2 regions of the Kitasatospora sp. NPDC097605 genome follow, and region 2 is predicted to be linked to the other one. Evidence: predicted binding sites of a transcription regulator. Region 2 holds the regulator's gene; the other holds the start of a gene.
The links. Region 2 encodes HspR, which represses chaperone genes until heat shock. Its sites were predicted from a motif close to TTGAGNNNNNNNNNCTCAA; they were not measured.

Region 1: the regulator HspR is predicted to act here: its motif matches at 1,523-1,541, upstream of lon (endopeptidase La).

What each region holds. Positions count from the first base shown of each region.
Region 1 is NZ_JBEOSF010000025.1:10,400-13,804, reverse strand. Features, by position in the region: gene ABTX81_RS25630 (response regulator transcription factor) at 1-73, opposite strand, end outside; gene ABTX81_RS25625 (rhomboid-like protein) at 635-1,426, shown strand; gene lon (endopeptidase La) at 1,564-3,405, shown strand, end outside.
Region 2 is NZ_JBEOSF010000007.1:261,921-265,325, reverse strand. Features, by position in the region: gene dnaJ (molecular chaperone DnaJ) at 1-1,025, shown strand, start outside; gene ABTX81_RS11475 (heat shock protein transcriptional repressor HspR) at 1,033-1,542, shown strand; gene ABTX81_RS11470 (helix-turn-helix domain-containing protein) at 1,740-2,807, shown strand; gene ABTX81_RS11465 (hypothetical protein) at 2,789-3,025, opposite strand.

The sequences.
Region 1 (3,405 bases), on a different contig from region 2:
GCTCGTCCTCGACCACCAGCACTCTGCGCTGACTGCTCACCGTGCCGCCGGCGTTCTGGTTGTCCTGCTGCATTTCTGTCACGGTCACGCCACCGCCCCCAGGGCTGCGGGCCGGCCATCTCTGTGGGGATGGCGAAGGCTCCGCTCGTAGTCTTGTTCCGTCGTGGACTGTGCCGGGTCCGCCGTCCCGTCGCGTTTCGCGGGATCGGCGAGCGCGCGTGCGCCGCTCACCTCTCCCGCACACCTCGCAGCGTACGGACAGCGGGTGATTCCCGGCAGGTGGACCGGACATTTCCGGCCCGCGGGCCGGCTTGCCGGGCCGACCGTCGGACCCACTCGGAAGTGGGCACGGGCCGATACCTTACCCGGCGTTTTTTCACTCCGTGACGGTATGTATGCACATCAGTCGGCGCCAAGCCGCCGGTCAGCGGGGATGGGAGTCCGTATAGGGGGAGAAGGTCTGGACCAATTCGACCACCCCGCGAACCGGCCGCGCACAGCGTTCTCCCAGCGGGCTCCCAGGCGCCGGTCGTACCGTGACCACGACAAATCGCGGGGGCGGGATTTCCCGGGCGCGCCGGTACGTTGGACACGCGCGGGGACGAGGCGGCTGCGGGCGGTGAGCGGAGGCGGCATGACGGAGCGGCAGGTGCGCGCCGGGCGCGGCGGGCCGCCGCCGTACGGCATGCTCCGGCACGGCCTGCGGGCCGGGACGGTCCACTGGCTGCTCGCGCGGGTGCCGACCCCCCGGCGCAACCCCTTCGCGCTCGGCTACCTCGCCGTGGTCGGCGCCACCACCACCTTCGCCGGGCTGGCCGACCCGGACCTCGTGCACCGGCTCCAGGAGGCGTCCAGCTCGGACGGGCACAACCTGCTGCAGCACCCGCTGCGGGCGCTGGTGTTCAGCGGCTTCTGGGTGGCCGGACCGGACTGGGTGCCCTACCTGTGGGCCTTCGCCCTCACCGTCGCGCCGCTGGAGCGCCGGGTCGGCCCGGCCCGGGCGGCCGCCGTCTTCGCCGCCGGGCACATCGGCGCCACCCTGCTCTCCCAGGGTGTGGTGATCGTCGCGGTGGAGAGCGGGCGGCTGGAGCCGGCCGCGATGGACTACCTGGACATCGGCGTCAGCTACGGCGTGCTGGCCAGCCTCGGCGCGCTGGCCGGGCTGCTGCGGCCGGGCGGGCGGGTGGTCGTGCTCGGGCTGGCCGCGGCGCTGATCGCCGAGCAGATCGCCGGCGACCGGGACCTCGTCACCGGTGTCGGACACCCGGCGGCGCTGCTGACCGGGGTGGCGCTGTGGCGGTGGCTGCGCCGCTGGGACGGGACCCGGCCGCGCAGTACCCGGCTCGGAGCGTCCGCCGGGCGCCCCCGGACGAACCCCGCGCCGGCGTCCGCGCCGCGCCGGGCGGCGGTGCTGGAGCGCTTCTGAGCCGGTCCCCGCCCGGTTTTTGACGGGAGGACCAGGGATCCTTCACCGTTCGCTCACGGCGAACGCACCCCGGGGAACATCCGGCGGCCGCGTGGCCTTAGTCAGGTCGACTCAAGTTCGCTGACTGGGGAGAGATCATGGCATCGATGTCCACACCGCTCACCCTGCCCGTGCTGCCGCTCGACGACGAGGTCGTCCTGCCGGGCATGGTGGTCCCGCTGGACCTGAAGGACACCGAGGTCCGCGCCGCCGTCGAGGCCGCGCGCGCCGCCGCCACCGGGAAGCCCCAGGTCCTGCTGGTCCCGCGGGTGGACGGCTCGTACGCGGCGGCCGGCACCCTCGCCACCGTCGAGCAGGTCGGCCGGCTGGCCGACGGCGACCCGGCCGCGCTGGTCCGCGCGGTGCGCCGGGTGCGGATCGGCGTCGGCACCACCGGGCCGGGCGCCGCGCTCTGGGTGGAGACCACGCCGTTCCGGGAGTCCTCGGTCGGCACCCCGGTGGCCGGGCGCGCCGCCGAACTGGTCAGGGAGTACAAGAGCCTGTCCACCCAGTGGCTGCGCAAGCGCGGCGCCTGGCAGATCGTCGACCGGGTGGCCGCCATCGAGGGCGTCGGCGAGCTCGCCGACAACATCGGCTACGCCTCCTTCGTCACCGCCGAGCAGAAGCTCAAGGTGCTGCTGGAGGCCGACCAGGTCGCGCGACTGGAGTACGCGCTCGGCCTGCTCCGCGACCACCTCGCCGAGGAGGAGGTCAACGACACCATCCGCAAGGACGTCGAGGAGGGCGTCGCCAAGCAGCAGAAGGAGTTCCTGCTCCGCCGCCAGCTGGAGGCCGTCCGCAAGGAGCTGGCCGAGCTGAACGGCGACCCGGCCGGCGAGGAGGACGACTACCGCGCCCGGGTCGAGGCCGCCGACCTGCCCGAGAAGGTCCGCGAGGCCGCGCTCAAGGAGGTCGACAAGCTGGAGCGTTCGAGCGAGCAGTCGCCCGAGGGCTCGTGGATCCGCACCTGGCTGGACACCGTCCTGGAGCTGCCCTGGAGCGAGCGCACCGAGGACTCCTACGACATCGCCGGCGCCCGCGCGGTGCTGGACGCCGACCACGCCGGACTGGCCGACGTGAAGGAGCGCATCGTCGAGTACCTGGCCGTCCGCAAGCGCCGGGCCGACCAGGGGCTCGGGCAGGTCGGCGGCCGCCGGGGAGGCGCGGTGCTGGCGCTGGTCGGCCCGCCCGGCGTCGGCAAGACCTCGCTCGGTGAGTCGGTGGCCCGCGCCATGGGCCGTACGTTCGTCCGGGTCGCGCTCGGCGGGGTCCGGGACGAGGCGGAGATCCGCGGCCACCGGCGCACCTACGTCGGCGCGCTGCCCGGCCGGCTGGTCCGCGCCATCAAGGAGGCCGGCTCGATGAACCCGGTCGTCCTGCTCGACGAGATCGACAAGGTCGGCTCGGACTACCGGGGCGACCCGGCCGCCGCCCTGCTGGAGGTGCTCGACCCGGCGCAGAACCACACCTTCCGCGACCACTACCTGGAGGTCGAGCTGGACCTCTCCGACGTGGTCTTCCTCGCCACCGCCAATGTGCTGGAGGCCATCCCCGAGCCGCTGCTCGACCGGATGGAGCTGGTCCGGCTGGACGGCTACACCGAGGACGAGAAGGTCGTCATCGCCCGCGACCACCTGCTCCCGCGCCAGCTGGAGAAGGCCGGACTGGGCGGCGGCGAGGTCGCGGTCGAGGAGCCGGCGCTGCGCCGGCTGGCCGGCGAGTACACCCGCGAGGCCGGCGTCCGGAACCTCGAACGGGCCATCGCCCGGGTGCTGCGCAAGATCGCCGCGCAGCACGAGCTGGGGGAGCGCGAGCTGCCCGCCGCGATCGGCGCCGAGGACCTGCGCGCCCTGATCGGCCGGCCGCACCACGTCCCGGAGGCGGCCCAGGAGCCCGCCGAGCGGCGCACCGCGGTGCCCGGCGTGGCCACCGGCCTGGCG
Region 2 (3,405 bases):
GCGACACCAAGGCCGAGGAGCGGTTCAAGGACATCTCCGAGGCGTACGACGTCCTCTCCGACGAGAAGCGCCGCAAGGAGTACGACGAGGCCCGCAGCCTCTTCGCCAACGGCGGCTTCCGGCCCGGCGGCCCGGGCGGCACCGGCAGCTACAGCTTCGACTTCGGCGACCTGTTCAGCGGCAGCCAGGGCGGCAACGCCGGCGGCGGCCTCGGCGACGTCTTCGGCGGCCTGTTCAACCGCGGCGGCCGGCAGGCCCAGCCGCGGCGCGGCGCCGACGTCGAGACCGAGGTGACGCTCTCCTTCGAGGAGGCCGTGGACGGCGCGACCGTCCCGCTGCGGATGACCAGTCAGGCCCCCTGCCGGCTCTGCAACGGCACCGGCGCCAAGTCGGGCACCACCCCGCGGGTCTGTCCGACCTGCGTCGGCTCCGGCACGGTCAGCCGCGGCCAGGGCGCCTTCGCGCTCTCCGAGCCCTGCCGGGACTGCCGCGGCCGCGGCATGATCGTCGACGACCCGTGCCCCGACTGCCACGGCAGCGGCCGCGCCAGCTCCGCCCGCACCATGCAGGTCCGGATCCCGGCCGGCGTCCAGGACGCCCAGCGGATCCGCCTCAAGGGCAAGGGCGCCCAGGGCGAGCGCGGCGGCCAGCCCGGCGACCTGTACGTCACCGTCCACGTCGACCCGCACCCGGTCTTCGGGCGCAAGGCCGACAACCTGACGGTGACCGTCCCGGTGACCTTCCCCGAGGCCGCGCTCGGCGGCACCATCGAGGTGCCGACCCTGAACGGCCCCTCGGTGAAGCTCAAGCTGCCCCCGGGCAGCGCCAACGGCCTCACCCTGCGGGCCCGCGGCAAGGGCGCCACCCGCAAGGACGGCACCCGTGGCGACCTCCTGGTCACCATGGAGGTCGTGGTTCCCCAGCACGTCACCGGCGACGCGCTGACCGCTCTGGAGCAGTACCGCGAGGCGACCGCCTCCGACGACCCACGAGCCGCCCTCTTCCGAGCGGCGAAGGGAGCGTGACGACCAGATGACCCCCGACGACCCCATCGGCCCCGGCCTGGGCGACGGCCTGCCCGGCGGCGCCCGCCGCACCACCCGCCGGACCGCCCCGCAGCCCCAGTACGTGCTCACCGAGGAGACCCCGGTCTACGTGATCTCGGTGGCCGCCGAGCTCTCCGGCCTGCACCCGCAGACCCTCCGTCAGTACGACCGGCTCGGCCTGGTCTGCCCGGACCGCACCGCCGGGCGCGGCCGCCGCTACTCCGCGCGCGACATCCAGCAGCTGCGCGAGGTCCAGCGGCTCTCCCAGGACGAGGGCATCAACCTGGCCGGCATCAAGCGGATCATCGAGCTGGAGAACCAGGTCGCCGCCCTGCAGTCCCGGATCGCCGAACTGGCCGACTCCCTGGAGGGGGCCGCCACCGCGCTCCAGCAGCGCGAGGCCACCATCCACGCCTCCTACCGGCGCGACCTCGTCCCCTACCAGCCGCCGACCCCGCACTCCAGCGCCCTCGTCGTCTGGCGCCCCAAGCGCTGACCCCCTGGGACCACCACGACCCGCCCGTGCCCGACCGTCGGCACCCCACCATCGGAGGGGTGCCGACAGCTACGGGTCATGCGTAGAGTGCTCCCCGGTGAACTCGCGCCCGACTGCGGCCATCGAACACAGGATCCTGGCGATCCCCTGCCACGGGGAATCGTCGCCGTCGGGCCGGGACGGTTGAAAGGTCGCAGATGAACGCTACGAGTGGGACGGAGCCGGGGGGAGCGTTTACCGGCATCCTCTCCGAGGAGGCACGGGCGCTCTACCTCAGAGCGGTGGCGAACGGCGGCCGGACGGCCTCGACCGGTCCCGGCGTCGCCCGACCATGCGCCGAGCTCCTCGAACTCGGTCTGCTCATTCCCGATGTCGACGACCCGTCGACGATGACGGTCGCCGATCCCTCCCGGATAGCGGGACGACTGGCCGGCCAGTGGCAGGAACAGGCCCTGAGCCTGCTGATGAAGTCCTCGTCCGCTCCGAAGGCGTTGCAGGATCTCTCGCACGCCTACGGCTCGATGAACCACAGAACCGAGCCGGGCGGCCTCATCGAATACGCGCTCGGTGTGCCGGAAATCAACCAGCAGATCGAATCCCTGGTGGAAGGCGCGGAAAAAGAGGTCCTCACCGCGCAGCCCGGCGGAAGCCGCCCGCTCGCCATCATCCAGCGGATCGTCGAACGCGACGTCCTCCTGCTGCGCAGAGGCGTCCAGCGGCGGACCATCTACCAGCCGAGCGCCCGCTACTCGGCCCCCACCCGCCAGTACGTCGAACGGATCACCGAGCACGGCGCGGAGGTCAGAACCCTCGCGGAGCCCTTCAAACGGCTCATCATCGTCGACCGGGAGGTCGCGGTGATCCCCGCACAGGACGACAACGCCAAGGCCGCCGTCGTCCGCGACCCCGCCGTGGTCAGTTACCTGATCGACTCCTTCGAAGGACTCTGGATACGCTCGATAGCCTTCCCGGGCGCCACCGAGGTCCCGCAGGAGGTCATCTCACGCCTGCGCACCAAGATCCTCCGCATGATGATCCAGGGCGTGGGACACCGCGTCATCGCCAGAAGTCTCGGAATCAGCGAGCGCACGCTCGCGCGGCACATCGCGGAGTTCCGGGAGGAGTACGAGTCCGAGACGCTGTTCCAGCTCGGCTGGCGGATGGCCCATCATCCGCCGCACCTCATCGCGGCGGACGACATGTCGGACGACGTGTCACTTCAGGAGCTGGAGGGGGGCGGCCCCGCTCACCAGCCCCAGTCCTGAGCGAGCAGCCGCGACTCGGCCGGCACCACCGCGGCCGTCACGTTCGGCGCGGGAGCGCTCCAGCCCCAGTCGTTGCTCAGGGTGGAGGAGGTCGCGACGGCACCGTGGGTGGAACCGTTCTCCCAGCCCCAGTCCACCGGAGACGACACCATCGGGACCGCCGCGATGATCGCGATCGCCGCCAAGGCACGGATCAAAGTGCGGTGTGCACGACGCATGTTGACGACTCCTTGTCATGAATCTGCTATAACCGACCATGCCGGCGAGTGGACCCGCGCGGTCCGGTGGCATTGCGAGCGCGGTGGGCGATGCGAAGACATCAAAGCCTGCACACCGCCGCACACGCAAACACTTGTCCACTCCGGAGAGTGTCATTCTCATGCCAGGCAGAAATATGACACTACCGATCGAAAACCCTGGCGTGAACCTGCCCGCTCAGAGCGGCCACGGTGTCATCTGTCTGCCAGACACGGAGATGACACCCTTCACACGTGGACTGCCGCCCGCTTCAGCCGAGACGATCAGTGCACACCCCATCAACCACGCGCCGGGCAGCACCAGCGTTTCCGAAATACGGCCGGGCCACTGATCAGATCGC